Regions from separate parts of the Fundicoccus sp. Sow4_H7 genome, predicted to be linked through region 3. Evidence: riboswitches for the same ligand, from Rfam matches in the RefSeq annotation. Region 3 holds a riboswitch; each other region holds the start of a gene.

Region 1 (10,940 bases), on a different contig from region 3:
AATTTTGACTTGGTTGCACATCCAACTCATCTGCATATAATTTTATATGTGATAATTCCACTTGATTCAGCGCTTCATTTAATTCATCTCTTAATTTATAAACGAAAGTACCATCTCTTTCTTGCATTTCATTATTTTCAGAAACTGTGTCTGTTGCTGTGTATAAAATACGCCACCATCGATTTTTCCCATTTTCCTTGTAAACATTACAATGAGTCTCATCATATATTCTCTTTCCAAGTGCCGATGAACCTCTATTATAAAAGTTTACAGTTTCACCATATTTATTTGAGAGCTGACTGCATGAGGCGCTGCCTCCATAATCCTTGAATCTCTTCATTATTTCTAAGCTTTGTTGATTGAATACTTTAGGATCATTGAGTAATTCAACCCAATCTTTAACTGAGAGCCCAGTTGAATAATTTACTTTACTATTTCGATTTTTAGTATAATGCCAAGCTTGAAATGAAATCATAGGAATACTAGTATTAGGAATTTGGATTTTTAAAGTTTGTAACAACTCATTGTACTTTTCACCATCCACATCTTTAGCTTTAAAAGAAATTTTATGTTGTTCAGCTAAAAACTCAACATTTCTACTATCAAGACTTATAAAAACATTTGGTCTAATCCAATATAAACCAATCGTGATACTAGACAGTCCATTCCCATTTATGGAAAGAGACTTATCAAATAAGGTTTGAAATTCTTCGGACATCCCTTCATTCTCATCAAAGTTCATCGCTTCAATGAATAAATCCCATAATATTCCATCTTGATTAAAGTAAAATGAATTTAAATTATTCAAAACAGGAATAGAATTAAATTCCATAGGGATTTCCTCATTAATATTAAACTCTTCTGCATAGCGCTTTATTAGACGAATTCTGTTTTTATCTGTAATTTGCCTATTAAATGTTGCAAAAATAGAGAAGGGATCAATCTCATTACCTCTTGGTTCCCACCAATCTTCACGATCGAAATTTAGGTAATTCAGTAGCGGCTCTTCTTCATGCAGTTGTTGCATTATCTCCATTAATTCATGTCGTTTATCTTTGTATTCAAGTATTTTCTTTGCAAAAGCCCCATAAAATGGTATCCATTGAAATTCATTATTCATTCCAGTTCCCCCTAAGTGTTGAAAGAGTTTCGACTTATTAGCCCAACACTAATCAATTATTAATAAAGTCACAAAATCCACAAAACCTAAAATAAAGCCCAATAAAACAATATTATTCTCATATTTTAATGATACCATAATTAAATTATTTAATTCGCTCAATTTTAAGGTTTTGGTGATATTTATTCTACACAATAAAAAAGCAGTGCATGTTTATACAGCTGTCTCTTTCACTTTAAATTACAATTAACGAGTTTCCTTTATTTATCTAATAAGTTTAATTCTCCATAGGTAAAACTATCCGCATCCACTTGTACCCAAAGGTTTTGGCGGCTACTTCAACACTACCATCGGCACGGTGGATGTAGGCATCATTAGAATTTCCTTTAAGACCATCGTCCACACCCCACGGTTTTGACTTGTGGTGTCCAAAAGTCACTGTCACTGATTGGTTATCATTGAGTGCCCGGTAAGAAGGAACTGTTCCACGACCCCAATAAATTCCCCTGCTCCAGCGTTTGAATCTTCTGTCCGCAGTGATTATTCTTCGACTAGGACACCATAACGGGTTTCCGTTACTTCAATCGGAACATTATAGGTTTCCCCGTTTCCATAGCAGAACTGGCCAGATTGCCCGTCATTATCCACTGTTGCACCCCATCCACCAGTGGTTGGTTCTACCAACATAAAGGGTTGCTGGCTATCGGGATCCACACCCCCAATAACAACTGAACATACTGCTGCATAGTGTCCTGCAATGAGACGGTGAGGTAAAATGTCGACTAATGCTTTTTGAATAATATTAACGGCTTCTAACAGTTTAATGAAATAATTGGAGACAGGCACTGGTCGCTTAGCTTCCACCATTGTAATCGGCGTTTCTTTGACATCATTGAAAGTGGTCGTCTCACCATTGGATTGCATCACGAATTCTTGGTCTGCTTGGATTTGTTTATTCAGTTCTTAATCCAGTTTGTTAAGGTATGAAGTGGCGATTGGCTATACATAAGCATTCAAGGCCGTTGTATTCGTCCGTTCAAACTCGCACCACTCACGGGTAATTTCGTAAGACGCTGTCACTGACATTTCTGGCCACTTGGCTTTGATCCACTCAGTGGTTTGTTGTTCGTGAGTCGGTAAATGTCCTACCAATGTCTGTCGCTAATTTCATATTAATCCCTCTCATCTACAATTTAGTGGCCGAGGTGGCTGGTCTTCCAGTTTACTTTTAAAGATTGCGTCTCAAAGAATCCAACTTTCCTTTTAGAGGGGCAAGAGAATAAAGATGAGCTAGCTATAGAAACAAAAAAAGCCAAGTCTAATTGAATAGACTTGGCTTTAGATTAATTATTGTGATATTTATTTAATTATTGTTGTGCACCCATACCGCCATCAATACGATATTGAGAGCCAGTGATAAACTCACTGTCGTCTGAAGCTAAGAACAATACTAATTTAGCAATATCTTCTGCTTCTGCATAACGCGCAAGGGGAATTGCATCAATGTATTCTTGTTTGGCTGCAGTGCTGTCTCCTGTACTTGATTCAATATTTTCCATCATCGCAGTATCGACTGGGGATGGGTGAATTGAGTTCACGCGCACACCTTTATCAGCAACTTCTAGAGCAGCTGATTTGGTTAAACCAACCACCGCATGTTTAGAGGCTGCATAAGGGGATAAACCTGGCGAACCACGTAAGCCATCAACGGATGAGGTGTTAATAACACTACCGCTACCTTGCTCAATCATTAGTGGCAAGACATGTTTCAAGCCCAAAAATATACCTTTAGCATTAATGCCCATAACATTTTCAAAGTCTTCTAACTCGATATCAACCATGTCCGTCAAGACACCTGTGATACCCGCATTGTTGAATAAGATATCAACTTGACCAAATGCTTCTTTGGTTTTTTCAACATAGTTTTTAACGTCTTCTTCTTTAGTAACATCAGCCGTAATGGTAACGATGTTTTCGCCAGTGCCCAAAGATTCTACTGCTTCACTCAAGGCTTCTTCTGACACATCAACTAAAGCAACATTAGCCCCTTCGTCAATAAATAACTTCGCTGTTGCAATACCAATTCCGCCTGCGGCACCAGTGATAATCGCTACTTTTCCGTCTAATTTACTCATTAAAGTTCCTCCTATAATTTTTTAAAATGCAAATTCTTCAATATACAATTGTTCGTCAGTTACATTGTTGTCTGCCATTAATCCTTTAGCTGCTTCTAACATGGGTGGTGGACCACAAATATGCCAAGTAGCTGTCTCGTAGAATTCTTCCAAACCTTGACTCCGAATAAACTCATCGTCCACAAAGCCATGCGGGAATCCTTCAACTTCTTCTTCACTAAAGATAATATGGTGAGAGAAATTGGGATATTTAGTTGAAAGGTCTTTAAGTTCGTCGTAATACATGAGATCTTTTTCGTAACCGACACCCCAAACGAAGGCGATGCGACGATCAGAATTTTTGGCGATTTCCTCACGAAGGACGCTCAGGCTCGGAGTCAGGCCTATACCGCCCGACAAAAGCACCATCGGATCGTTAGAATGACGGACTTCTTCAGGATAGAAGTCACCATAAGGCCCTTCTATCGTCACTTTGTCACCTTCAGTCACGTCTTCTAGCGTGTTAGTAAAATCCCCGTCTTCTTGAATCATCACAATGATCGAATCTTGATGAAAGCGAGGTGACGAAGCAAAGGAAAATGGATGAGCTTCACTAGCAACGTTTGAGTCCACAAAGCGAAAGAAACCAAATTGTCCTGCAACATAATCCATACGCTGACCATTAACTGGCTTTAATTCCATTTCATGAATTTTAGGCGATGGCTTACTTGTGCGAACCACTTCGTATCGAGGCAATTGCCCTAGGCGAATCTTGTAAATCAGATACCAGCCTAATACAACGACTGTATAAAATGTCGCTAACAAACGGAATGGCGTATTATCCAAAAGGTACTCCACATGATAAACATGGAAATGTATCCCAATTACACTCACAATCGCCAAACGATGCAACCACAAATGAAAATTTCGGTTAGCCTTACCCTTGAACTTCATCAGTGGCTTGGATTTTTTAATAATCGTATCCGATAAAACAAATATCCCGGTCAACATCACAACAATCAAAGCAATCAAACCAACATATCCCAGAAGTGATGTGTCCGACAAATTCAGCGTCAATACATTTTCTAAACCACTCCAGCGAATAAATACATGAATCAAAAGCGTGACAGGCAACACCATTGCCATCCAAGCATGCACTTCATACATTGTCGTTAAGCCCAGTCGACGTTCGATTGCCTTAGGCCGCACAGCGATCAACACCAGTGTCAGCATAATACAAAACGACAATGTCCCTGTTACATTGGACAATAACTCTGTAAAATTTGGCGGAATATACTGCGACAATAAGGCAATTAAAAAGGTCACAAACATCAGTATAGCAACCCCTGGGAAAAACCATTTTAAAGCTTTTTTACTCATGTGCATTTCTCCTTTTAATAAATATCACACAAAACACAACAGTTTTTTGACTTCAATAAACCTTCAACTACAAAAAAATGTTAACATTATAAAGCCACTGAGTCAAAACGTTTGCACTTGTAATATTGATTTATTTTTAATTTAATTTACTAATAACTCAAAATAGTTAATAACAACAAAAAAGTGTACGCATCGTGATTACTCAGAGATGCGTACACTTTTTTCTATCTATATATTATTACAACCGATCGGCTGCTTCTAACACTTTGCCGTAATCTGGTTCGTCGCGCATATCGGCTACAATTTCGATATACTTAATCACGCCATCATCATCGACTACCATGACTGTCCGGGCTAATTTGTCATACTCTGCCATCAACAATCCTGAAGCCTGACTGAACTGGCCATTAAGATCGGACAAGTATACCATATCTACGTCGTTACTACTACACCAGTTTACGATGTCTTCTGGCTGGTTGTTACTCAAGGTAATAATTGGGTAGTCTTTTTCATTCGCGAGTTGGTTGAAGCGACTCGTTTGAATACTGCAGGTTTTAGTGTTGATGTCGGGAACAATGCTAATGACGGATACGCCATTAATATAGTCGCCTAATTGAACCGCTTGTCTATCTTGATTGAGTAATTCCACATTTGGTAATGCATCGCCAACCGCTAAAGGTTGACCTACCAAGTTAATAATTTGATCGCCACGTTTTATTTGCATGAAGCACCTCTCAATTATTTTTATATTCACTACCATTTTAGTCAACCTTCCTGATTTTGTCACGTTTATCTGATTTAGCTGATTAAATTGACCTCTTGATGAAAGCACTTTATAATCAAAGGAAATGGTGAAAGGATTGATTTAATGAGCTTGAAAGAAAAGATTTCCCACTCTTTTAACAAAGTGAGCCAGTCTATCTGGCGCTTTCCACTCAGTTATTTATTTTTATTATTCGCAACCATTGCGAACGCCATCTATCTTGAGGATTCCGAAAAAATTTCTGAGCGCTGGTTGATATGCTTTATGGCAGGAACACTATTGGCAACTGTTGGACAAATGCTATTCGAACGCTTTTTTGCCGCGCAGAAAAACCGGCGATATTTATTGATGGGGTTAGCTCTAATAGCAACGGCGGTTTTCGCCTTTCTCTTTGCCCCCATTCCCATCGAGAGTTTGCGATTTTCTGTCAAAACAGCCGTCATTATTTTTGCACTCATTTTAGCTTTTATATGGATTCCAACCATCCAAAATGCCGAATTCCCCTTTCATCAAAGTCTATTAGCCTTTATCAAAAACTTTTTTACTGCCTTACTTTTCGGGGTTATTTTGTCGCTCGGTTTCCTATTAATCCACATCGCCATCAGTACGCTGCTTTTTGAACTGGATTACCAATTGGTCACTCATACCCTCAACATTATTTGGTGCTTTGTCGTCCCACTTTATTGCATCGCGCTCACGCCGAGCCCTGACGGCCAGCAAGTCATCACGGTCCCGCGCTTTCTCGAAGTGTTACTCAAATACATTATTATTCCAATCACTTTAATTTACACTTCCATCCTAATTGTTTATCTCCTAATAAATATCTCTGGACCATTCTGGACGAATAATTTATTAGAGCCTCTTTTAGTTTCTTATGCCATCATCAGTTTTATTATTTATCTGTTGTCCTTTAATCTTCAACCAAATAAATATATCAGTCTTTACCAACAATGGTTTCCTAAAGTCATGGTTCCCATCGTGTTATTTCAAACACTTGCTTCCATCTTAAGAATAGAAACCAACGGCTTAACCATTGGTCGCTATTTTGTGATTTTGTTTGGGGTTTTTGCTACGGTTGCGGCAGTGATATTTAGTTTGAATAAAGAAAAAATGCATTGGTGGAGTATTGCTCTGCTGTTAGTGATGGCTGTTATTTCGATTACGCCGCCACTTGATGCGTTTACTATGAGTCTGAATAACCATGAGAAGCAGCTGGTTCGGCTTTTAGAGAAAAATCAGATGTGGGATGGCAATCAAATTACCCCTCATGCGCAACTTGACGAAGCGGATGCGATCGCGATTACAAAACTCGCTCTATATCTCGATGAAAATGACTATCAGACCGATCTGCTGGGGGATAATTTTAATTTCTATGCTGATTTTGAAGAGACCTTTGGTTTTGAACCAACCTACTTCAATTCTAATCGCAGAACGAATGTTGTTCAGTCGGTTAATTGGAACTGGGATCAGTATCCAACGATTGATATCGAAGGTTTTGATCATTTCCTGGTGCTAAATTGGTATGATCACATTGATCCGATAGAGATTGAAGATGAAAAAGGGATATTTACTTTAGAGTCTTATGTAAATGAAGATAAATACATTGTCATTAACTTAACAAATGAAGCTGGTGAAGAGATATTGCAATTTGACTCCCAGGAATTATTCGAACAAGCGCTAGAAGGGGCTGAAGAGGGTTTAACTCCCGAACAGGGAATTATGACGGTCGCCAATGAAGCGGTTGAAATGAAAATAGTTGCTGTCTACTTAAGAAGTACGTCCAGTGCTTATAGTGGAAATGTTTATATCTTGTTAAATTTTAAATAAAAAAGAAGGAGCTTTTTGAATGACTTATTCATATCAATTTCACGATATAAAATTAACTTGGTTGGATGGTGCAGATAAGACAACGGATGGAGGGACGTCATTCGGTCCTGTCCCAAAAGTTGTCTGGTCGCGCTATTATCCATCAAATGCGGACAATCAGCTGATCGAGTTGACAGACCCGATTTTAATCCAGCACGATGGCAAAAATTATTTGATCGATGCTAGCCTTGGTACGGAAAAATTGGATGCCAAACAACATCGCAATCTAGGGGTTCTAAAAGACAATCATATGTTGGATTCGTTAGCCGAACTCGGTTTAAGTGCAGAAGATATCAACTTTGTCATGATGACCCACATGCACAATGACCATGCTGGTGGTTTAACTAGGCTTGATCCAACAAGCGGTGAGATTGTTTCGACCTTCCCCAATGCGGTAATTTATATGACAGCCATTGAATGGGACGAAGTCCGCCATCCAAATACTCGAACACGTGGGACTTATCTGAAGGAAAATTGGGAAGCGATTCAAGAACAAGTGGTGACTTTTGAAAACAGCCTTGAAGTGTCGCCCCAGATTACGATGCATCATACGGGCGGTCATAGCCGTGGTCATGCAGCAATTAAGCTGATTCAAAATAATGAAGTGATGCTCCATTTAGGCGATATATTCTTGAACCATGCTCAGCGCAATCCACTGTGGGTAAGCGCCAACGATGACTATCCTATGGATTCCATTGCGGCCAAGACCCACTGGCTCAACGATGCCTTCACCAACGGCTACAAACTGTTCCTTTATCACGATCCCCATTACGCCGTGGTCCAGTTCGATGAAAAAGGTGAAACAATCGTCGATTACATGGAACGCGAAAAAACTAGTCCTATCCCTTGGACTGATAAACAAGACCGCCGCATCCCTTTTCAAAAACCATCTGAATAGATATAACTGTAAAAAAACATCTGTATCTCATTTATAAGATACAGACGTTTTTTAGTTGTTTATTAATTTCTAACTTAATCCCATTGCTCTTCGCCTTTATCGCCATACCAATCAAAATGGAACACGCCTTCTTTATCCACGCGTTCATATGTGTGTGCACCAAAGTAGTCACGTTGTGCTTGAATGATATTGGCTGGTAAATATTCAGAACGGTATGAATCAAAATAAGTAATGGCTGAAGCATAACCAGAGACTGCAATACCATTTTGAACACCTAAAGCAACAATATCACGGGCAGCTGTACGATAGTTTTCAACAATATCTTTAAAGTAGTCATCTAAAATTAAGTTCTTTTGGACCTTTAAGAGCACCTTCTTCTCCACCAGTAATCCCAGTACCAATAAAGTTGACCCCAGTTTCTGCTAATTCTTCGTTACGTCACATCGTATCTTTAAAGTATGTATTTCCACCATCAATTAAAATATCACCTTTATCTAAGAATGTTAGAACTTGTTGGATGACCGCATCTGTTCCTTTATCAGCTTGTACCATTAGAATCACTTTACGAGGTTTTTCTAACGATTCAACCAAAGATTCAAGGGTTGTTTCAAGCTTTAAATTTTTATCCGGGTTTTCTGCCATCACTGCCATTTCGATTACTCCAATATCATGCTTACTCAATATTACATCTCATTTAAGAAAAATCATCTATAGCTCAATCGTATCATTTTTAGCATAGAATTTAAATCAGATAATAATTAATTTAACCACACAACCATTCAAGATTAATAAGGATATCGTAGCAACAGCCCATAAAACAGTAGATGGAATTGACCAAATCTTAACTTGATCTTTAATATCAGTAAACCCCATTGATTCATTAATTGTCCGAAAGTAGGCATCATTTAAATTCATATCATCCATCAAATTAAATATCTCATCATTAAAGAAAAGGATCTTACTAATTTATCCATAGAAAACGCCACAATCTTTATATGTATCATCTGTAGGAGGGGGCAATATAACATCGAGGTTGACAACGTTTTTTTTATGAGCTATGATATCATCTAAGCAAAGGGGAGTCACTAGAGTGACTGAGACTGGATGTATGCCGGGACTCTTATTACCTGATCACGTTAGTACGTGCGGAGGGATTGCAGACTTAAGAAGACTTAAGCCTCCTTTGTGTATCAAAGGGGGTATTTTTATGCAAAAAAATTCGTTAACTGTTTATATAGAGGCTGGGTTGATTGCGACTTTGGCCTTTATTATCTCACTGTTTCCTATCGAAGGAACGGGCTTCGATATCGCTTTGGGCTCGATTCCCATTACGTTGTTTTGTCTGCGTCGAGGGTGGAAAGCAGGGATATTTACTGGGCTTTTATGGGGTTTACTGACGATTATTCTAGGCGGAGCTTCAATTATCCACCCTGTGCAAGTGGTGTTAGATTATCCGGTAGCTTTTGCTTTTAATGGGCTAGCAGGAATTGTGGCTCCGGCACTTCAACAGGCAACCGCTTCGGGAAATCAGAAGAAAGCAACTTATTATATCTTTTTGAGTACTTTTATCGGGACTCTAGCTCGTTACTTCTGGCACTTTATTACTGGGGTTTATTATTGGGGTCGGTTTGCTCCAGAAGGTTGGTCTGTTGGCTTTTATTCCTTTGTATTTAACGGAGGATCTGTCATTGTCACAACAGTAATTGCTGGTCTAGCTTTATTGCTTCTGTACCGGCAAGCTCGGCAATTATTTGTCGGTGAATTGGCATGATAATAAATGCCCATGATCACCTCAGTCATTATCCATCGCTGGAGAAGGCATTAGCGGACATTGAAGGCTTAAACATGACAACTTTAGCGGTTAGTGAGTCTGTGTCTGACTATCAATCCATTCCAGACCATCCACTCATCTTAAAGGGATTCGGAATTCATCCTTGGAAGGTGACGCCAACTACATCTTTAGACAATATTGAACCTTACATTCAGGATTGTGATTTCATCGGTGAAATTGGTTTAGACTTCCACTGGGCAGAAGATACAACGGCTTACCCGCGTCAATTGGAAGTTTTTGAATACTTTCTAGCGGAGGCAAAGAAGCACCAAAATATTTGCAATATCCATACAAAAGGAGCTGAAAAAGAAGTACTTGCCTTGCTACAAAAGCACCAATTACATGGTCAAATTATTCACTGGTATAGTGGGCCTTTGGACTTGGTGACTGATTATTTGGAGCTAGGCTGTTTCTTTACGATTTCTGTTGATGCAGGGCATTCAACCTTGACCGATCAGCTGATTAATCTTATTCCAACACAGCAGTTATTATTTGAAACCGATGGCCCTACTGCCCTAGAGTGGGTCAATGGTACGCCATCTTGGCCTGATGAAATCTTACGAATTCAAGCCTATGTGGCTCAATTGAAAAGTTGTTCATCGACTGAGTTGGAAGTGGGTGGGCGTTTATTAATGGAACAACTCAAATAAATACCTTTACTCTTCGAATTTGTCCACATCCGATATTTCAATCACATTTAGCTTAGGTTGTTTAACAGCGTCGGAGCGTATCAATTTAGTCAAGCTTCGGCTGAAATTTTTGGAGTTATGTCGAGGTAAGAGACTAATTGTTTTTTGTGGAAGGAAATTCTGTGAAGAATCGATGTAATTGAATAAAGGTCTAATTAAGATTAAAAAACACTAAAAAAGTCACCCGTACTCATTAGCATTTCAATGAGAGCTGGTGGCTTTTGGTGTTATTCAAGAAAATGAACAAATGCTTTTATCTTAATGTCGTCATTACTTTTT
Region 2 (10,940 bases), on a different contig from region 3:
TTATTTTACGCGTGCGACTCATCTTAATCCATACCCGTGATCCAACGGGCCCGAACCACGACCTAAATCCAATTGCGCCTCAATCGCTGCCGTTAAGTATTTTTTTGCTTTATCAATACTATCGGTCAATAGATATCCTTTTGCTAAATTTGCCGCAATGGCCGACGACAAGGTACATCCCGTCCCATGCGTATTAGGATTATCAATGCGTTTATTTTCAAACCAATAAATATCACTGCCAACTGCCAAAACATCAATTGCTTCTTGATTTTTTAAGTGTCCACCTTTAAGTAAAACGGCGGTGTTAAAACGTTTAGACATATTAATGGCGGCTTCTTCCATATCACTAGCGGTCTTTATTTGGATTTTTTGAATGCTCTCAGCTTCTGGAATATTAGGGGTAATTACAGTGGCTAAGGGAAATAATTCATGGTAATAAGTCGTTGCATTGTCCTGATCGAATAAACTCGCTCCCGATGTCGCTACCATAACTGGATCAATAACAATATTTTCAGCTTGGTATTCTTCGAGGACGTTGGTCATCGCTCTAATGGATGCTGCATTACCGGCCATGCCAATTTTAATTGCATCCGGACGGATATCGTCAAAGACAGACCGTATTTGCGCTTCTAATAAGTCGGCTTCTAATACATAGGCTTGTTGGACGCCTGTCGTATTTTGTGCTGTTATAGCTGTAATGGCTGACATACCATAGACATCATTGGCTAAAAATGTTTTTAAATCGGCTTGAATTCCTGCGCCGCCTGAAGAATCAGAACCGGCAATGGTTAAGGCTGTTTTCAATTTATTTATTCTCCCTTGATAAATTTGTCCATGTATCGACAAGTTCTTTAGCTGCTAAGTAAGGATTGGAAGCCGAAGCAATGGCTGAGATGACAAAATAACCATCAATCCCTGTTTGATAGAGTTCAGGCAAATCACCTACTTTAACGCCGCCTCCAATGACTACTGGAATCGGACTTATCTGAGCTAATGTTTCAATTTCACTAAATGTCCTAAGTGTAATGGCCTGATCATCTCCGTCGTATCGGCCGGCATCTTTTTTAGTATCCGTTGGATGTAATGGTCCCGCACCAAAATAATCGATAGCAGAAGTGTCAGCATTTTCGACGTAGTCAATGAGATATTTACTTGAAGCGGAAAGTCCAACGATGGAATCTTCACCTAAGTATTTGCGGCAGAGATCGACTGGAATATCTGTTTGACCAACGTGAATGCCATCGACTTTATACCCCATTTCGCGGCAGGCTAACACGATGTCAAGGCGGTCATTGACGACAAGGCTAACATCATCCGCTTTTTTCATTTCTTGAATAAGAGATGCTGTCGCATTAGTCAATTCTATGATTTCTTTGGGATCGCTGTTTTTAGCACGAATTTGAATAAAAGAAATCCCTGCCTCAATCGCTTCTTTAATGATACTTAAAGTATCACGACCTAAAGTATTTTCAGGCCCAATGACAAGGTAATGCGTGAGATTAAATTTTTTACGATTATAGTTCATTGTGAAGGTCCTCCATTTTAAGTGGGTGCTGGCTAATCTCATCGGCAGATAAATTAAATAAAGCGTCTAAAAAATGCATGAAAAATGTCCCAGGACCTTTAGCAGTTTGTGCTGCATTTTGGCCAGCCAGATTAAAAGCATTCACAGCCGTAATCGCCGCTGTCATGGGATTGGCATCCGCTAAAAAGACTGACATCACACCACCAAGCATGCAGCCCATGCCCGAAATAGTCTCCATCCAATCAGATCCGCCATGAGAACGTATAATTTGTTTTCCGTCCGTGATTAAATCAATCGGACCTGTCACAACGATAACAGTCTTAATGTGCTGACCTAACTGAATCGCTGCTTCCTTAGCGGCTTCGACTGGATCTTGGCTATCAACCCCTTTTAATTGGTGAGCAGTCTCAATAAGTCTCCACATATTGGCCAAACGAATGATTTCGGACGCATTGCCTTTGATGATGGTCGGCGGATGGTCATGGATAAAAGCAATCAATTCATTGTGCAATTGCCCTTTCCCTAATCCTACCGGATCCAATAACCACGGCTTATTTTCTTTTTTCAATTGAAGGATGGTTTGCGGAACTAATTCACGGTAGTGTTCGCTTAATGTTCCTAAATTAATATACATCGCTGCACACTTCTCAGCCAACCTTCTACCTTCATCAGCTAAAAAGAACATAGCAGGCGACCCCCCCACTGCGATTTGTGTATTTGCCACCGCCTGCATCGTAACCTTATTCGTTATCGACGGAACCAACGGCTTACGATCCTTCGTTATCGTGACAAGCGTGAGTATAGCCTCCTGATACATTCGCTTTCCTCCCATAAAAAAAGAGCAACCCACTAGGATTGCCCTCTTCGTTTAAATAAATATCTCCTAAACTATCCCTGTCCCAGCATTACCTGTTCAGGTTCAATGAGTGTAATCTCAGCTTTTTAAAGCACCCCAAATTATTTAAATGTTGTACCACTAACCTTACCTATTAATACAATTTTTGTCAATTATTCTGTTATAATAGGATGGTAAAGTTTTGATTATTATAAATTTAAATAATTGGACATCTCCAGTAAATATTCGATAATCAAAATTTTGCGATTGACACTTATAAAATTTATTGATATACTTCTTGTGAAAATATTACCAAGGAAGGAGGATAATTTCGATATTTTCTTATAGCAAGTATTAATTGTTTATATTTTTTGTGCATGTTTGTGAGTTTTTGAACATGTATTATTTATTAGGAGTGAAAAAATTATAATGTCAGAAAAAAATCAAAATAAATTCAATAAACTTATATCCTTTATTTGTATTGCTATCGTTGCAATATTAGTCGGTCAATCTGCTCTAACTCATGTAAGTTCACAGTCAAATTTTGTTGCAACAGGCGCAAATCAACCAGCAACAGATGACATTACTTGGGATTATGAAGCAGACGTGGTGGTAGTTGGAGCTGGTGCTTCTGGTTTAACTGCTGCTTTGAAAGCATTAGATGATGGTGCTTCTGTTCTGTTAGTCGAAGCAAACTTTGACGTTGGTGGACACGTTGCAGTTAGTGAAGGTCAATTTCACTCAGGTGGTGGCACGATTGATCAACAAGCATGGGATATTGAAGACTCAGCAGACTTGTACTACTACGATCATACACGAGGAACTTCGATTAACTCGCGCTATAACGACCCCGAATACACACGTTCCATTGCGAATTCCATGGCTGAAACTTATGATTGGTTAATGGACAATGGGATTAAAACCTTAGATGTTGAACCAATGGTTCGTGCTTATTACCGTGATGGTGGTAACGATGGTGATAGCGTAGGACGTATGACATATGTTGATGCTTCTGATTGGGAAAATACTTATACAGGTACTGAAGCTGCTGGTATCGGGATTAGCCGACCTTTAGAACAAACTTTACGTGAAGAAGGCGCACAATTTCTATTAAACTATCATATGGATAAAATTTACCGTGACGGTATTTTTGAAGGTAATGTTACAGGGATTCAAGCAAGCTACTCACCGACTATCTTACCTGGTGAAACAGAACCACTCCAAAGCTTAATGAGTGAAGGAAATATCGAAGAAAATAGAGAACTTGTAAATATTAAAGCCAATAAAGCTGTGATTATATGTACAGGTGGTTCAACAGGTAATGTTGAGTTTAGAACGATGTTAGACCCACGTTTAGGAGAATACTTAGATGGCCTAGCTGGTATGCCATTCTCGGACCAAGATGCTTCAGGTGAATATGCCGCTATGGAAATTGGTGCTTCACTTGGTAGCTTAGGAAACTATACTTCTGTTGTTGGTGCTAACATTACTGCCCCACAACGTTTTGGTACACAATATGGATACGGTAGAGGTTGGAGTGAAAAAAGTGTTATTTGGCCACTCGTTCGTACCAATGGTATCGTACCGGATTACAACAGTTTAGTAATTGTTAATATGGTTGGTCAACGAATTGGTAACGAAGACCAATATGCTATGAGTCAAATGAATACTGCTCGTGAACCATTCTTCGATCAAGCTTTAACCGGGACATTTATTGACCTTGAAGGCGATGGCAATGCGGAAGCTTACGGTGGACCACTATGGGCAATCATGGACCAAGCAGCTGTTGAACGCAATGGCTGGGATATGGATGCAGAAGGCGTTTTAGACTACGAAGAAGGCTATGCTTTTAAAGCCGATACTTTAGAAGAATTAGCCGATCTGATTGTTAATAAATATCACGAAGATATCGAAATGGATCCTGCAACTTTAGTGGATACTATTACACGCTACAACGGATTTATTGATGCTGGTTACGATGAAGATTGGCAACGTGAAGAAACACTTGTAAATAAAATTGAAGAAGGTCCTTTCTATGCACTATGGGCTACTCCAAGCATGCACGATACACTAGCAGGAATTCGTGTAGATGCAAATATGCAAGTGATTGATATTTACGGACAAACGATTCCTAACTTATTTGCAGCCGGTGAAGCCAGTGGTGGAATGCGTGTACACGGTCTAGGTCGTGTCATGACAAGTGGTTATGTAGCAGGACGTGCTGCTGCTTCAGTTGATGAAGAGGGTTTTGCGACAGCTGATACTTCTCTTAATCCAGACTATGCTGGTTCAGAAACAAATGATAAAACCAAGACAGATAAAGCTGAGTACTTCTCACAGCGTGGTTTAAGCCAAGGAACAATGACACATTCTGAAAAATTAGCTGAAATCGAAGAATGGAAACAATCAGCTGATGCAGAGGTTGAAGAAGATGTTGAAGAGACAGAAGTTGAAGAAGTTTCTGAAAATGTCTTTGAAGGTCAATCAAATAATGGTTTTGGCGGCCGTGTAAGAATCCAAGTAGTTGTTGAAGATGGTCAGATGACAGATATCCAAATCGTTGAACAAACTGAAACTGTCGGTATTGGTGTCGAAGCCTTACATGAAATGGCAGAAAAAGCATTAGAAAATCAATCGGCAGAATTGGACATTGTTTCTGGTGCTAGCGTTTCTTCAGAAGCTTTCATCGAAGCTTTAAAACAAGCTATGGAAGCAGCAGGTTTGTAATCAAATATATAAACATTATAACGTAAGAATCTCTTGGTTTGAGATTCTTACGTTTTTTGCATGTTTGAGTAAATTTCGTTAAAATATAACATACTAAATCGTGATTAAAGGAGATATTTATTATGAATGGAACAAAGCGTATCGATATTCAAATTGGTGCAACGGTTAATGTTGTCAGAAAAGCGGATCAACGCACGGGGAAGTTAACGAAAGGCGTCATCGCTAAAATTTTAACCAATTCCGCGAGTCATCCGCATGGAATTAAAGTGATGTTAACGGATGGCACAGTTGGGCGCGTGAAGGAAATTGTTGGGTAGACGAGGACTTGAAATAGGCTTCTGCGATTCAATGAGGAACCAAACTGGTACTCGTCTGGAAAACGAGTTTAATTTTTTTACCTCGTGGCTTCATGCTTTTTACATATTTTTGTGGTCTTTATCCGACTATTTCATACGACCGCGAACAAACCGCTCGGATGAAACTACCTTTTCAAACGAGCGCGGACAAACCGCTCGGATGAAACCAGCTTTTCATACGACCGCACAGCAACCGCTCGGATGAAACACACTTTCCATACGACCGCACAACAACCACTCGGATGAAACACACTTTTCATACGACCGCACAACAACCACTCGGATGAAACACACTTTTCATACGACCGCGAACTAACCGCTCGGATGAAAACACCATTTCATACGACCGCGGACCAACCGCTCGGATGAAAACACCATTTCATACGAGCGCGAACTAACCGCTCGGATGAAACACATATTTCATACGACCGCGGACCAACCGCTCGGATGAAACACACTTTTCATACGACCGCGATAGTAAGTCGTAGAATTTGTATAAATTATGGAGTTATCGTAGGCATGAAGTAGCCAATCGTTTCCTCAACTAATACCAAAAGTGACTTCATTGCTGCGACGAGTTGAAATCTTTAGCCTCGTTTGCAAAACGAGTTGAAAACAATACCCTCGCCGCCTCACAATTTTCACACCATCTAATACACATTATCTATTTTTGGCAGCTGTTGCAAACACAGCGTTCATCACGGTTGCGCGGAAGCGATCGTTTTCTAAACTATGGATGCCGGCCATGGTTGACCCACCGGGTGATGTGACCATGTCTTTCAACTCGCCTGGGTGTATGCCGGTTTCCAGTACCATTTGCGCTGCCCCTTTCACCATTTGGGCCGCAAACTCATAAGCATCCTTGCGTGCCAATCCTAACGCCACTCCCCCATCAGCTAAGGCTTCGATAAATAAATACACATAAGCAGGTCCTGAACCACTCACGCCAGTAAAAGCATCGATTAATGCTTCGTCAATTACTTTGGCTTTACCGAATGATTCAAACAGCGCCAACACTGTCGCTGTATCATTCGCATCAATCCACTCATTCAAGCACAAGGCCGACATGCCTTCGCCAACAATTGCCGGTGTATTGGGCATCGCCCGCACAATTTTTGTTTTTTCAGGGAGATATTTACTTAAAAATGCAAGAGAATTGGTAGCAGCGATTGAAACAATGATTTGCTTCTCAAACACAACTTCTTTAATCGCCAATAGGACATTTTCGACCATATTCGGTTTGATTGCCAAAATCAGCACATCAACTTGCTTTGCGACTTCCACTTCGCTATGAGCCCCCGTAATTCCATACAGATTTTGCATTTCCTCTACAATCGGCGCGTACACATCATAAACAAAAATATCCTCGCGCTCCGTCAGCCCAGCTTTCAACATCCCTTTCAGCATCGCCTGCCCCATATTTCCCATTCCAATAAAGCCAATCTTCATTAAAATCCCTACCTTCTTCATAATAAATATCTCTGCTAATAACAAAATGACTTCTGATATTTATTTAAATGATACAAGAAGTTGAAACTTTTGTATATGCGAAAAGGCTTCTGAATTGAAGACAATGCGTTTTTTTTATATAGTACATTTAACAAACAATTGCTTTTGAAAGGAATGGTGACTGGTTTTGAAGAAAATATTGTTAATCATATTGATGAGTTTTGGATTAAATATCACTCATGTTAATGCACAAAGCTATTCGGCTGTATTTAATGCAGATTACGATGGCAAGTCGATCCCCTTTTCCTATGATGGACTTTCCAACCGTTTGGCCTATGAAGTTTTGACTGCTTTTGATCTTGAACTCTCGCAAGAATTAATGTCATTAACGGTTGATCCAACTAAAAGCTCTGCGGTGACGGTTCCGCTCAATCTTCCAATCAATGCAACGGTTGGTTTTCATTCGGGAATAAATAACAGAGGCGACGGTTTTTATATTTATCAAACCATTCGTGCGGATGACTTATTAGATTTTGAAACCATCTCAACTTTATTAGAAATAGTCGATCCTAGTATTAACTTTGAAGACTGGGAGACATTTTATGACCAATGGGCAAAAGAACCCGATAAGAATCATAATCAGACGATTGAAAATCATGAAGCCTATGCTACAACCTTAAATGATGCAAATAACGATCATGTTTTATTTTTTGAAACCCGCTTTAATTTTCCGCTTTCGATGTTTGATGATGACAATTTAGTCAATTTAGTCGGAAGTTGGTATGATTCCGATTTAGGTTTAGGGGATATTTATTCAGAAGATTATGAAGGTGAGACAGTTTATGTGAATCGGGCATATATTAACCGGATTTTAGACCAGCTGGAACAGTTGTTTAATCTAGAAACGTCAGAAGCGCACATTCGTTCATGGGGAAATAGTGTCTATTTTTATGCGACCGAGCTGGCTGAATTGGGACGTTTGAATGAATTGTATTTGTTTTCAGGCGCAACTCCGACAGGTGATTTTCTCGAAATCCGTTTTACAACAGCTTTTGATGCCGATGAAATGCCGGATGATGATGAAAAACTGAAGTTAAATGAAGCCTACTTTAATTTATTTGCTAAATTATTGGATCCGGATTTATCGGAGGAAGAAATTGCAGTCGCTTATGAAGAATTCTCGCTTGGGGTGGATACCCAAATGGGTGAAATCAATATTCGTGCAAATGGGTTTACTCCAAACACAATAAGTCTGTCACGGAAATTTTCGGAGGAGCAAGATGCAACATATATTTCATCTGTGCCCGAAGAACATGCGAATGAAGTCTTAATTGACGAAAATAGCCAACATCTCGCTGAAGTACTAGTATTGAATAATCCAAGCAAAATTTACGGTGAATTGACCGCAACGGAAACATCACCCATTTTCAGTATTAATAATAATATACTTGAAGTTTTCGAATCCAGCCTTTCCGACTACCTAATAAATATCCCTGCTTTTAAAGAAAAGCTTGAAGTTACTGGCACAGTTAGTAGTCCTGCTTTTGATAATTGGCTGGTTGTTGAAGCTACGGAAAATGATATTTATGATTATTATTTGCTTTATTTAGGAGATGGATTGATTGAAGTTGAAGGCGACATTGAAATAGTAGGCCAAAATCTTGGCATGCAAAATGGTCAAAGCAAATCATTAGTTATCATTCCTGAAAACATCCTACAAAATGGTGAGATTATCTACCCTGCAGGAGGCGAAAATAATGAGTAAAAAATATAGCTTTAGTTTGTTGGCAATCGTGCTTATAGCAGCGGTATTTATTGGGTTGGCAAAAAATGAAACAGATAAATCTATCCTTGCGACTTTGCCATACGATGATAATGCCTTAAGGATGGAGTTTAATAATAGCCAGCGACTGGTTAAACTACGTGTTTTTCAAGAAGAAAATCACGATATTCCTTATTTTGAACAGCTAACTGAGCAGCAATTAATGGAAAAATCCATGGTTGAAGCCTATGATTCAGTCGCTCAAGACATCAATCAACAGCACTTAAGTGTCACGCAGGCAAGTGTCAATTTTTCAGGTAATGAAATTATAATTGATGATGTGAGCTATCCCTTCACACAGGAAAGGTCTCAATCGGGCGGATTTGACTATGCCTTGGTAGATGATAATAATGGCATCCTTACGAATGAAAATTTAAACCATTTAGCCGATCAAGCCAGGCCAAGCTATTCTGAAAGAAATGACGCCATCTGGGGTCTTGTTTGGCCTGCGCTAGCTATTTTTGTCCCCTTCACAATTATTGGTCTTCTTTTGTTATTTAACTTAGAAGCAGCCTCAAATGGTTTCGTTAATTTATTTATTAAAGGTTCAACTGCCGGACCGATGGTGATATTTATGTTAGCATTATCTGGCCTTATCTTGATTGTAGTTGGTTTTGCGATGGTGTACTTTGCTTATGACGGGTTTACTAGGCTTTAATAAAAGAAAGTCAGGCGCAAAAAATAAATAACAGAAACCACTATGTCATTGACGAGATAGTGGTTTCTTTTTTTTTGCCTTTATTGTCACTCAATCTTTAAAGCCTAATTTATGATTTCACCATGATTGTGCAACAATTTTCCTAACCATTCATCCCGCTGATATTTATTTAGCTTTTCAAGATCTTGAATTTCTCCAATGATTTTTAATAACGCGGTTGAGCGGTAAGATTGGGTTAAATTGCCCGGGAATTTTTGGTCGGTCAGATTGGGATCGTGTTCAAAATCGCCCGTTGGCTGCACAATATAAACGCGTTTGTCGCCATCCCCTCTAGCTAACGTTGCCGCTAAGATCGCCCCATTCATATTGGCGGTGAAATAAATGTGTTGCATGATAAGATCTGACTGATAATTGGAATTTAAACCAGGCGTTAAAAAACTGCCAATCGGTAGGTCAGCACGCGTCCCGTGAAAAAATGGACCCTTGTCAAAAATAATGCCATGATATGACTCCGCTAAGAAACGGCTCTGTTCCGCTTTCCCATGTTCGGCCAAAGCTTCATAACATTTGGCAATTTCTGAATATATCGTATAAAGTGCCGTTTTCGCCCCATTATCGCCCGAATTCATGGCAAAATTTAAAGAAGCAATCATCCCTTCAAGTCGTTTTGGGATGTCATCTTGCATCCGCGCCAAATGAAAACTAGCAATAAAACGTTCAAAATCATTGCGCGCAGTTTCCAAAGCTTCTTGAAATTTCGCAATAGCCGCTCCCCTATCGCCCGCTGCCTCGAGTCCGAGCCCTGCCATGCATAATTTTACGACATCATTATTTGGATCAAACACATTCATTACCTCATTCCTAAGTAACATTCTTTTATGGACGAATATAAGCATATCCATCGTTTTGTTTTTGCACCAACTCAACCACCCCGGCATTTACGATACGAATTGTTATGGGAACTGCTTCTGCAGTAATGGTATTAGAATTTAGCGCATTTTGACAGGCAACAAAATCGACTGTTTGCAACAATTCGCGGTCCCAGTCAGCACTCACGTAATACTTGACTGCCTCACCATTCGCCACCACCGTAATAGCAGCCTCCGGAATCTCCCTCTTAAAATTCTTTACATTGGCCAAAACCATTGGCCATTTATTTATTTCATCCACATGAAAGACAACCTTCATTTTTCCAATCCCCTTTCCAATAAATATCACTGCCACAAGCATTATAGACTGAATGAAGCAGAAAATATAGTTTGCTGTTTAAAATATGTTAAATGAAGTCAAAAAGGGTTCTTTAGCAAGTAAGGTTGATGAATACTATTTTAAAGCTCAAGCAATATTTTTTATGTAGCTTAATCTTTATAAATTCTCTATAACTCGTTTGGGAGAATATAGGAAGTGCAAGGACGACTTGTTCAAAAAGTTATTATCCTGGCGCTTTTCATTGAATTTATATACTGGTGGAAATGCATTCGGTAAACGCGTGTACCCTTTTTCAAGTTAGGGTAAATCCGATTTTTCACTTTTCATTTATTATAGAATCGTCAAAAAAGGCGATTTAT
Region 3 (10,940 bases):
CGTTCCTTCATTAATGTCGTAAAAGCGACTTAATAAGTTAATAATGGTTGTTTTACCTGCCCCTGTCGGCCCAACTAAAGCAATTGTTTGGCCTGCTGGAATGTCAAAACTCACATCACGGAGGATATCTTTTCCTTCTTCGTAACGGAAGGTAACATGATCAAATTTGACATTTCCTTCGATTGGAGGAAGCTCAATGGCCCCTGGTTTGTCTTGGATTTCAGGAACGATATCTAAGGTTTCAAAGATTCGTTCTAGGTAAGCTGTCGCCGTAATTAAGTTATTGTAAAAGTTACCAATATTGATAATCGGATTCCAAAAGTTGTTGATATAGGTAATGAAGGCAATCAATGTCCCTGTCGAAACTTCCACTCCAATTTGTCTAATACCAACAAAATAGACGATACAGGTCGACATCACGGCAATATTTTGAACAGACGGCCACAAGGCAAATTGAATCTTAACAGCTCGCATAAAGGCATCATAGTTTTCTTGTGACTGCTCTTCAAAAATCTCAAAACGTTCATGTTCACGCGCAAAAGATTGTGTGATTCTTATACCAGCGATACTTTCATGGATATAAGCATTCAAATTTGATTGCTTGTTACTTAGGTTTTGATAGGCTTTACGCTGATGTTTTTTAATAATCATAACAATCGCAAATAAAACTGGCAGTAGAATTAAGCTATAAAGCGTTAATCTAAAGTCGAGAGCGATCATAAAGGCTAAGGTAATGATAATGTTGAAAATATCAGAAATTAAGTTCACCACACCATTACTCAATAAATCACTTAAGGTATTAATGTAGTTAACGACCCTTGTTAGGATTTTACCGTGTGGTCTGTTATCAAAATATGAAAAAGGTAAGCTTTGAATATGAGAGAAGATATCATAACGCATATCCACTAGGACATCTTGACCAATTTTAGTAATGGCATATAAACGATAATATAAACCGACACAGGCAACAATAATAGCAACGGTAAACATGGTTGAGTAACGTAAGAGGACTCCAATATCTGCTTGTGGAATAGCCGTATCAATGACAACTTTTGTAAAATAAGGTCCTAACATCAAGGCGATGTTAGAAATTAAGATGGAAATCAATACTTTAAGAATGGTGCCTCTATAAGGAATCAAATACTTTCCGACACGTTTATAGTCTTCGGGTCGAAACTCTTCTTCTAGAGTCTCATCTTCATTATATAGATTACGAGCCATTTATTTCACTCCTTCCAAGCCGAGTTGTCTTTGGTAGACATCATAGTAATGGCCTTGTTTAGCAACTAATTCATTATGGGTTCCCTGTTCAATAATCCGACCCTTATCTAAAACTAAAATTAAATCAGCATCGCGAACTGAAGAGATACGGTGGGCAATAATAAAGGTTGTTTTCCGTTGTGTCATCCGGCTTAATTCCGTTTGAATTTTAGCTTCTGTTTCCATATCAACGGCAGAGGTCGTATCGTCCAAGATGAGGATCGATGGGTTTTTAGTCAGCGCACGCGCTAAACTGATCCGTTGTTTTTGTCCCCCTGACAAGCCAACGCCCCGTTCACCAACAATGGTGTCGTAACCTAATGGCATTTGTGAAATGAATGAATCGGCATCTGCAATTTTTGCCATATTACGAATATATTCACCATCAGCAAATGGGTTTCCAAAGGCAATATTGTCAGTAATCGTATTTGAAAAGAGAAAGACATCTTGCATAACCATAGCGATATTTTCTCTAAGTTGACGGACAGGGTAGTTTTTGATGTTCTTCCCATCAATCAGTACTTCACCTTCAGTTGGATCATAGTAGCGTCCAATAAGATTAACTAAGGTTGATTTACCCGCTCCTGTTTCACCGATAATACCAACAGTCATGCCACTAGAAATTCTAAAATCAATGTCCGTTAGGATATTGGTGTTAGGATCATCTGAGAAGTGGAATGAAACATTTCTAAACTCGATATCACCATTCAGTTTTAAGCTGTCTTCATCAATATCAATTGGGATTTGTGGTTTGCGTTGTAATAATTGACGAATTTTGTGTACAGATGCTTGAAAACGTTGGTAGTCATTGACAAGCCAACCGATCATCCTCATTGGATTATTTAACATCCATAAGTAACCATTGAAAGCAACCAATTCTCCCAGTGTCATTTGTTGGCGGATAACCAAAAAACCACCAAATAATAATGTAATAACACTTAAAATACTAGCTAAAAATTCTAAAGCAGGAAGGTATTTTTGAGACACTCGCGCCAAATCTAGATTACTTTGACGATAATTTAAGTTATACGTAGTAAACTTTTCTTTTTCGAACTCTTCACGGGTAAAAGCTTTAACAACCCGGTTACCACCGATATTTTCTTCTACCATTGAATTGAGGCGGGAGAAACTTTCACGGATTTCATAAAACTTCGGATGGCTTTCGTTGGACAGTTTCATGGCTAAATAGAAAATCAGCGGTGTAACTGCAACGAGTGCTAACATTAATTGCCAATTGATAAAGGTCATAATAATGACAGCTGTTAAAAACCAAATGAAAGACTCTAAAATATTATAGCTTGTCCATGAAACAAAGTGACGAACGGCTTCTGTATCACCAGTCATCCGTGCCATAATATCTCCAACACGCGTATGATTAAAATAATCGAAATCGAGTTCATTTAATTTTCTGTACATATCTTTTCGCAGTTGATGCAGTGTGCGTTGACCAACCATATCGAACATGACTTGGTAACTGTAGCGGATGACAGTTCGAACTAAAGTCAATCCAATCATCGTAGCAAGAATTGGAACAAGTAAATCAACTTGTTGGTTATTAATAACTTGGTCAATTAAAATACTACTTAGATATGGATTAATAATTACCATGATAGAGTTCATTAACAGCAAAAACAGGGCGAAGGCAATCCAACCCTTATGTTTTTTTGTGTAATTCCAAACCCAAGAAAAATGATTCATATGCGACTCCTTTACTGACTTTATTTACTTTGTAAGCTTACAAGATTTAAATCAGTTTAAAATGGATAAAACAACTTAAAAAAATGTGTTATTTCAGCATTTTTTATGATAATATCAGTCTTTTTCTGAAAAAAATATTTTTTTTAGTCATTTATTTGATACGATTTTATGCCTTAATTGTAGTATAATAAGAAAAGACTTAGGAGGTGACTGAATGAACTATTTTAACAGTCAAACATTTAATATCGATATACTCTATGCCTTTGATTCATGGAATGAAGAAGGAAATCATAACAGTTTACACCACCATGATTTTTTTGAGATCACTTTGATGTTAGAAGGCGAGGCAGAATATTTTATTGAAGGGGTAGAACAAACCGTTTACCCTGGGATGGCACTTTTGTTCAATCCTGGACAAAAGCATTCTGAAAAACAAAAAGTAGGTACCCACTCACATCAGCTCCATATAGGGATTACGAATTTTTCAACAAACCTCCAGCAAAGAAATCATATGCCTAACCAACAAGTGATTATTCACTTAACTACTTACTATCAACAAGTTTATGATCGGGCTTGGAGCATTATTCGTGAGCTGAATGAGCAAAAGCCAGACTACCAACTTTATTTAAAAGCTCTAACCATGGAGTTAATGATTTTACTAACGCGACAAATTACTGAAAATAATCAAGTAAACGCCAGTAATTTAACTAAAACAGAACAAAAGCAAAACTTTTTAGTGGAACTTGCGATTGCTTATATGAAGAAAAACTACCAAGATGAACTGACGTTAGAAAATATTGCTCGTGAACTTCTTGTTAGCCCGACTTATTTGTCTAAAATATTTAAAGAAAAAACGTCCATGAGTGTGATCAGTTATCTAATCAGCATTCGCTTAGCCAATGCCGCTGAACGTTTAGCCATTGAAAATAGTTCCATCAAAGATATTGCCCGAGACGTCGGTTATCAAGACGTCTACCACTTTTCAAAACAATTCAAAAAACATTACGGCGTGGCACCTTCTAAATACAAAAATACCCTCGATAATAAATAACGCTGATTAATTCAATGCATGGAGGTACTGACAGTGAAAAAGATTTTGATCACAGGAGCAGCAGGGAGTATTGGGCAAGCATTGGTCAAACACTTAATGACAAGATATGAATTATTAGCTGTTGATCAATCTTTTGAAGCAGTAGACGATAGTATTTTTCAAACAACTGATACGAAGGTTTTGGATTTAAATCAAGCCAGCACTTGGGAAGGATTATTAGATGAAGTTGACTTTGTTATTCATCTAGCTGCCAACCGTAGTCCTCAAGCAGCTTTTGATGATTTAATTCAGCCTAATTATTTTATGCCCTATTATTTATTTGAAGCAGCAAGAAAAGCTAACAAACTTCAACGGATCATTTACGCCAGTTCAAGTCATGCAGCAGCGAATTATCCAGTTAATAAGCAAATTAAAGTGAGCGATGAACCGCGCCCAACGAGTTACTATGGTGTTTCAAAATTATTTATGGAAGATTTAGCGAATTATTTTGCTTACCACTATCAAATAGAGTCCATTGGCATACGTATTGGTAGCTATAAGGAAGAAAATCAAGTAAGACCATTAAAGAGTAATCAGTTTTCAAAAATGCTGGATTATCGCGATTTTAATCATCTAATCGATTGTTGTTTAACAGCTGACTTATCTCAACCAGCGATTGTTATCAATGGGGTTTCAAATAATGCGATAACTAGATTAGACTTAGAGTCAGCCCGTCAATTAGTGGATTACCAACCAACTTATGATGCTTTTGACCCCTATGGAATGTCTAAGTAGATAAAGTCCACAAAAATGTGTAAAAATCATGAAAGGACGAGGCTGAAGTTTTAAACTCGTCGCAGCAATAACGCCACTTTTGGTATTCGTTGAGGAAACGATTGGTTAATTCATGCCTACGACGACTCAATCAATTTACGCAGTCTCTAGGGCTGACTCCCTAAGCAGAACTAAGTGCTTTAAATTGATATTTATTATATTATTGAATAATAGATAATGACACTTTATTGATGGAGGGAATTAAATGAAGAGAATTTTAATAACGGGTGCAGCTGGAACGATTGGCCGGGCTTTAGTGCAGCATTTAAAATCAAGTTATGAACTGCTAGCTGTGGATCAAGGTTTTGAAGGTGTAGAGGCTGGGCTTTATCAAGGAATTGAGACGCGAGCCTTAGATTTGGATGAAGAAAATAGCTGGAATGGTCTCTTAGATGGTATTGATGTTGTGATTCACTTAGCGGGTGAGCCAAGTCCGGAAGCAACATTTGAGGCATTGATCCAACCGAATTATTATATCCCTTATTATTTATTTGAGGCAGCGACGCAAGCTAAAAGCCTACAAAGAATTATTTATGCCAGTTCGATTCATAGTACGGGCAATTACCCTGTGGATATGCAAATCAAAGTAGGTGATGAACCACGACCGACTAGCTATTATGGTATTTCAAAGTTGTTTATGGAACATTTGGCTAATTATTATGCTTACAACCATCAAGTAGAATCTATCGGTATCCGGATTGGCAATTATATTGCTGAAAATGAAAGCGTTGAATTTACGGGACAGGTTGCTCAACTTGCTGAGATTCTTCATTATCAAGATTTTAATCACTTAATTGATTGTTGCTTGGAAGCAGACTTGCTTCAGCCGACAATTGTCATTAATGGGGTTTCCAACCATGCAATGCCGCGCTTAGATTTAGAATCTGCTCGTCAATTAGTTGGCTATCAACCGACTTATGATGCGTTTGAAGCGTATTTGAATACCAAAAAAAGTAAGTAGCACTTTAGGAGGGAAGGAATGTTTTATACTATCAGCTTAAAACCAACATTGGATTTAATTTTAGAAACAGAATCGATCCAATTTGGACAAGAGAATAAAGTTGACCGCCATCGTTATGATTTTAGTGGTGAAGGCATCAGCGTGTCTCGTATATTGAATAAAATGAACCAACGAAGTATTGCGACAGGTTTCTTAGGAGGTTTTACCGGGCAATATATTGTTGATCAATTGAATGAAGAAGGCATCGAGAATTTCTTTATTCTTCATGAACGTCCAACATCCATCAGCGTTGATGTTCAAACAGCGGATGGATTGACGACATACAAATCACCCGAATTTGAACTGAGTGAAGAAGCTATTCAAGAATTATTGGAATACCTAAGTGGCCATGTTACGGCCGATGACATGGTAATTATTAGTGGTGAATGTGTCCAAAATCAAATGGATAACGTGTGTCAAAAAATAACGGAACTATGTCAATATAATCATGCTGAAATTATCTTAGATATTCGTCCGATTTCGATGATGGACTACTTAGCCTATCATCCATTCTTAATGACGCCTACCATGAATGATCTTAGAGAATATTTTGATGCAGAAGTTGAGTCCATTGAAGAAATCGTTCAAAGTGCTAAGAAATTACAAGAACGTGGTGCCAGAAATATTCTTATTTCACACCAGTTACATGAAGCGATTTTACTAACGGAAGAAGGAAAGGTATTTATTAGTCAAGCAGCTATTGTTGAAGGAATGAGTGAGTTAGGGGTACGGGATTCCTTGTTAGCTGGTTTTGCTAAGGCATATGTCGAAAGTAAAGACTTGTCGACAAGCCTACAATTTGCTACAGCTGCGGCTTTAGCAACTTCTTTATCGGTCGACATTGCTGACCTAGCGAAAATTGAATCGTTTGTCGCTCAGATTTCTCTGTATGAATGGGAATAAATATCTGTTTTTTTAATTGTATTTGTAATTTTTTTCAAAGTTTGCTAAGATGTATCTACGCACAAGGGGTGCCAATCATTGGCTGAGATGGGTAAAACCGAACTCTTTAAACCTGATTAAGTTAGGACTTACGTAGGGATGTGGGGAGATATTTTTATCATACAATCGAGTTAAAAGCTCGTTTGACCTGCTTTTTTTGCGTACGCTTTGTGCGAAATAAAAGGGAGGTTATTTTTTTATGCCAAAAGCGAGTATTGCGCTTCAAATTTTGCCGTTATATACAGAAGAAAAAATCAGTTTGGATGCGGTCGATCGGGTGATTGAATTTCTTCGTAAAGAAGCAGCTCATGCGGTTGTCGGACCGTTTGAAACAACGATTGAAGGAGATTTTCACGATTTAATGTCTCTTTTAACACAAGCAATCGAAATAGCTGGCGAAGAAGGGGCTGCTATTTTTGCTAACGCTAAAATTCGTTACCATAAAGAAAGGCAGATGTTAAGCTCAGATGATAAAACAAAAAAATATCATTAATCGTCATGCACCGCTCATTCTAGGTGTAGGTTTGATATTGTTGTGGGAATTAGCGGCTTATTTTGGTTGGTTACCACGTTTCATTATCCCGAGTCCTTCATTAATTTTTCAATCTCTCATTGAAGATTGGAAAAACTTATTGTTTCATAGCAAGATTACATTGATACAGGCGTTTGTAGGTTTAAGTATTGGCATTGTTTTAGCCTTTTTCTTAGCGATATTCATGGATTTATTCGAATGGTTACAAAGAGCCTTATATCCTTTACTGATTATCACACAAACCATTCCGACAGTCGCTATTGCTCCCATACTCGTTTTATGGTTGGGCTACGATATGACCCCCAAAATAGTTTTAATTGTTATCACCACCTTATTTCCGATTGTTATTTCAATTTTAAACGGCTTTGCCAACAGTGATCAAGAAGCCATTCAATTGCTGCAGTTAATGGGAGCAAATAAGGTTCAGATCCTAAGCCATGTCAAGTTACCGGCAAGCATGCCTTACTTTTTTTCTGGTTTAAAGGTCAGTGTTTCCTATGCTTTTGTTGGTTCGGTGGTAGCGGAATGGCTAGGTGGTTTTGAAGGCTTAGGGGTCTATATGATTCAAATGAAAAATGCTTTTCGCTATGACCGTATGTTTGCGGTAATTGTTGTGATTTCATCCATAAGTTTACTCTTTATGTGGGTAACACAACAGATTCAACGGCTATGTATTCCATGGCTTTATCATGATAAAAAAATAACGATTTGGAGTCGATAAAATGTTAAAAAATGTATTAAAATATCTTAGTGTTTTAGTTCTTGCTGGAGTGTTATTGTCTGTAGCAAACCCAGTTGTTGAAGCTCAAAATAAAATTGATTTCATTTTGGATTGGGTACCCAATACCAATCATACAGGCTTGTATGTTGCTTTAGATAAAGGTTATTTTGATGATGCGGGAGTTGAAGTGGACATTAAACGTCCCCCTCAAGGAAGTACAACTGAATTAATCGGACTTGGACAAGCTGCTTTTGGGATAAGTTTTCAAGATTCACTCGCCCATCGTTTAGCAGCTGGTTTGCCAGTGACAGCTGTTGCGACCATTTTAGAGCATAATACATCAGGGGTATTATCCAATAAGGATGCAGGAATAATAGACCCCTTACAAATGACTGGTCATTCTTATGGGACATGGAACGATCCGATTGAATTAGCAATGCTAAATTATATCATTGAGAGTGAAGGGGGGGACTTTGAAGAAGTCCAATTAGTTCCTAATCAAGCCGACAATTCAGTGATTGGTTTAGCTAATAATATGTTTGATTCTGCTTGGGTTTACTATGCATGGGACGGCATTATGGCAGACCACCAAGGCGTGGAAACAAACTTCTGGTATTTTAAAGACTACGCTAGTGAGCTTGATTTCTACTCCCCGGTGATTATTGCTAATAATGATTATTTAGCAGAAAATCCAGACGAAGCCCGTGCGGTCATTCAGGCGATTAAAAAAGGTTACCAATATGCCATGGAAAATTCAGAAGAAGCGGCTAACATTTTAATGAAATACGCACCAGAATTAAGCGAACAGGCTGACATGGTGAAAGAATCACAAGAATGGATCAGTGACCATTATGCGTCAGATATCGACAATTGGGGCTACATCGAGGAAGAACGTTGGAATGATTTTTATCATTGGTTATTTGACAATGAATTAATTGAAGCAGACATTACTTTAGAACCACGCTTCACTAATGAATTTTTAGGGGAATAAAGTGTTAACAATTAATGCGTTAAATCATAACTACAATAAATATCCCGTTTTAAAAGACATTACTTTAAGTGCTGAGTCAGGTCAAACTGTTGCTATTTTGGGAACAAGCGGGGTTGGAAAAACGACCTTATTTAATCTGATTGCAGGAATCTTACCAATACAAAGCGGAACAATTGAAATTGAAGGTAGTCAAAAACTTAAGGAAAAAGTGGCTTATATGTTACAAAAAGACATGCTACTTGCCCATAAATCCATTATTGAAAATGTTATGCTACCGATGCTCATTCAAGGTCAAAGCAAAAAAGAAGCGCGCAAAAAAGCGCGCGCTTTACTCGAACAATTTGATTTAGATGAGTGGGCGGACTATTATCCGAAAGCCCTGAGTGGCGGGATGCGGCAACGAATTGCCTTCATTCGTACCACAGCTTTTGATCGAGATTGGTTATTATTAGATGAAGCTTTTAGTGCATTAGACGCCATTACCAGGCGTCTAATGCATCATTGGTTTATGGATTATAGAAAGCAAATCCAAGCTTCAACATTACTCATTACGCATGATGTGGACGAAGCTATTATTTTAAGCGATAAAATTTATGTTTTGAAAGGTCAGCCTGGAGAAATTGTTGCGGAATTTCATATTAATATCCACAAAGATAATTTTGAAGAACTGATCTTTTTACCTGAATTTTTAGATTATAAAAAACAATTGCTCGCTATTTTATAAGCTTAATCAAGCGTCGACTAGCATAAGCCGCTATAACGATTTTTATAAAATCACCAAGAATAAAAGGCGCGAACCCAATGGCGATCGCTTCATTGATTGATAAGGAAGTTCCAGCCATTATTTTGAGCATCCATACCATATAAGGAATCCCAATTAAATAAATAATAATATTGGCAGCTAAACCTAACAATATGAGTGATAGGATAGAACGCAATTGGTAGCTTTGTCGTGTATAACTGACGAGTAAACTTACTAAGGGGAAGGACAAAACAAAGCCAAATGTAGGCATGACAATGGATGCGATACCTCCCGTTCCGCCAGCAAAAACAGGTATTCCAATTAAACCAATTAATAGATACAAAAGACTGCTCCCAACAGCGATATTTATTGGGGAGATAAAGGCGATTAATAAAATGGCAAAGGTTTGTAGGCTGAAGGGAACAGGACCGATTGGAATGGTTATCCATGAACAAACGATTAAGAGGGCAGTCATTAAAGGGATGCGGCTGATGGCTTTAACGGTCATGGGGCGTATCCTTTTTTGCGAACTGCTGGCTTGAAAGTGAAATTTCGTTGCTGATGAGTGCTCTTTTTTGGCCGTTTTGTTCAACTATTAGGTGACCTAGGTCATTAACTGAACGGATAATGGCTGAGGACATTGTTTGATCGCGTTCTTGAAAATAGACGGTTTGGTTGATTCCTAAGAGATGTTGGTTATAAATTCCTAAAAAGTTTTTTTGATCTAAGTTCAAATGAAAGGCATAGAAGTTTCTTAAATAATCGGCTAACAATTGGTTTTTATTAAAGTTTAAAGGAAGTTGTTCGCCGAATATGGTACCAGCTACTTTTTGTATATCTGTAATGGCAGTTTGAAAGCTCCCGGCTAAATTAAGGCCAATTCCGATAATAATATATGCGACTTCACCATTTTCTAGATGTGTTGAAGCCTCGGACAAGATACCCGCAACTTTTTTACCTTTATAAAAAATATCATTGACCCATTTGATCCCGATTGCTTCGTCGACATATGGCTCTAAAGTTTGAACTAAGGCTGCAGCCGCTGCTAAGGTATATAAAGGGATTAATGGTTTATTGGCTGGATCAGGCTTGAAGGCAAGGCTAAAATATAAACCATCTTTTAATTCAGAATAAAAAGATTTCCCTACTCTGCCACGACCTTGATTTTGTTTTTTAGCAATGATGAGCTG

The links. A riboswitch is a leader RNA that binds a small molecule or an ion and turns the genes downstream of it on or off. The one in region 3 is predicted to bind thiamine pyrophosphate.
Region 1: it holds a riboswitch for thiamine pyrophosphate, as region 3 does, so the genes downstream of both, thiT (energy-coupled thiamine transporter ThiT) here and ACTQ54_RS10735 (thiamine-binding protein) in region 3, are expected to answer to the same signal.
Region 2: it holds a riboswitch for thiamine pyrophosphate, as region 3 does, so the genes downstream of both, thiM (hydroxyethylthiazole kinase) here and ACTQ54_RS10735 (thiamine-binding protein) in region 3, are expected to answer to the same signal.

Annotation. Positions count from the first base shown of each region.
Region 1 covers NZ_JBQKME010000015.1:117-11,056, reverse strand. The annotation lists gene ACTQ54_RS11260 (AAA family ATPase) at 1-1,120, opposite strand, end outside; gene ACTQ54_RS11255 (hydantoinase B/oxoprolinase family protein) at 1,661-2,044, opposite strand; gene ACTQ54_RS11250 (hypothetical protein) at 2,120-2,272, opposite strand; gene ACTQ54_RS11245 (SDR family NAD(P)-dependent oxidoreductase) at 2,488-3,255, opposite strand; gene ACTQ54_RS11240 (ferredoxin reductase family protein) at 3,277-4,614, opposite strand; gene ACTQ54_RS11235 (redoxin family protein) at 4,853-5,338, opposite strand; gene ACTQ54_RS11230 (DUF4153 domain-containing protein) at 5,483-7,204, shown strand; gene ACTQ54_RS11225 (MBL fold metallo-hydrolase) at 7,224-8,141, shown strand; partial or broken gene ACTQ54_RS11220 (NAD(P)-binding domain-containing protein) at 8,216-8,804, opposite strand; gene ACTQ54_RS11215 (hypothetical protein) at 8,889-9,065, opposite strand; TPP riboswitch at 9,207-9,312, shown strand; gene thiT (energy-coupled thiamine transporter ThiT) at 9,349-9,912, shown strand; gene ACTQ54_RS11205 (TatD family hydrolase) at 9,909-10,622, shown strand.
Region 2 covers NZ_JBQKME010000001.1:595,668-606,607, reverse strand. The annotation lists gene thiW (energy coupling factor transporter S component ThiW) at 1-22, opposite strand, end outside; gene thiD (bifunctional hydroxymethylpyrimidine kinase/phosphomethylpyrimidine kinase) at 19-804, opposite strand; gene ACTQ54_RS02675 (thiamine phosphate synthase) at 806-1,525, opposite strand; gene thiM (hydroxyethylthiazole kinase) at 1,515-2,342, opposite strand; TPP riboswitch at 2,399-2,490, opposite strand; gene ACTQ54_RS02665 (FAD-dependent oxidoreductase) at 2,790-5,087, shown strand; gene ACTQ54_RS02660 (YwbE family protein) at 5,210-5,404, shown strand; gene proC (pyrroline-5-carboxylate reductase) at 6,104-6,937, opposite strand; gene ACTQ54_RS02650 (hypothetical protein) at 7,080-8,657, shown strand; gene ACTQ54_RS02645 (hypothetical protein) at 8,650-9,372, shown strand; gene ACTQ54_RS02640 (NAD(+)--rifampin ADP-ribosyltransferase) at 9,477-10,223, opposite strand; gene ACTQ54_RS02635 (DsrE family protein) at 10,249-10,596, opposite strand.
Region 3 covers NZ_JBQKME010000013.1:12,083-23,022, forward strand. The annotation lists gene ACTQ54_RS10705 (ABC transporter ATP-binding protein) at 1-1,221, opposite strand, end outside; gene ACTQ54_RS10710 (ABC transporter ATP-binding protein) at 1,222-2,958, opposite strand; gene ACTQ54_RS10715 (AraC family transcriptional regulator) at 3,173-4,009, shown strand; gene ACTQ54_RS10720 (NAD-dependent epimerase/dehydratase family protein) at 4,043-4,783, shown strand; gene ACTQ54_RS10725 (NAD-dependent epimerase/dehydratase family protein) at 5,028-5,783, shown strand; gene ACTQ54_RS10730 (1-phosphofructokinase family hexose kinase) at 5,802-6,725, shown strand; TPP riboswitch at 6,780-6,881, shown strand; gene ACTQ54_RS10735 (thiamine-binding protein) at 6,964-7,257, shown strand; gene ACTQ54_RS10740 (ABC transporter permease) at 7,232-8,017, shown strand; gene ACTQ54_RS10745 (ABC transporter substrate-binding protein) at 8,019-9,008, shown strand; gene ACTQ54_RS10750 (ABC transporter ATP-binding protein) at 9,010-9,732, shown strand; gene ACTQ54_RS10755 (biotin transporter BioY) at 9,722-10,258, opposite strand; gene ACTQ54_RS10760 (biotin--[acetyl-CoA-carboxylase] ligase) at 10,248-10,940, opposite strand, start outside.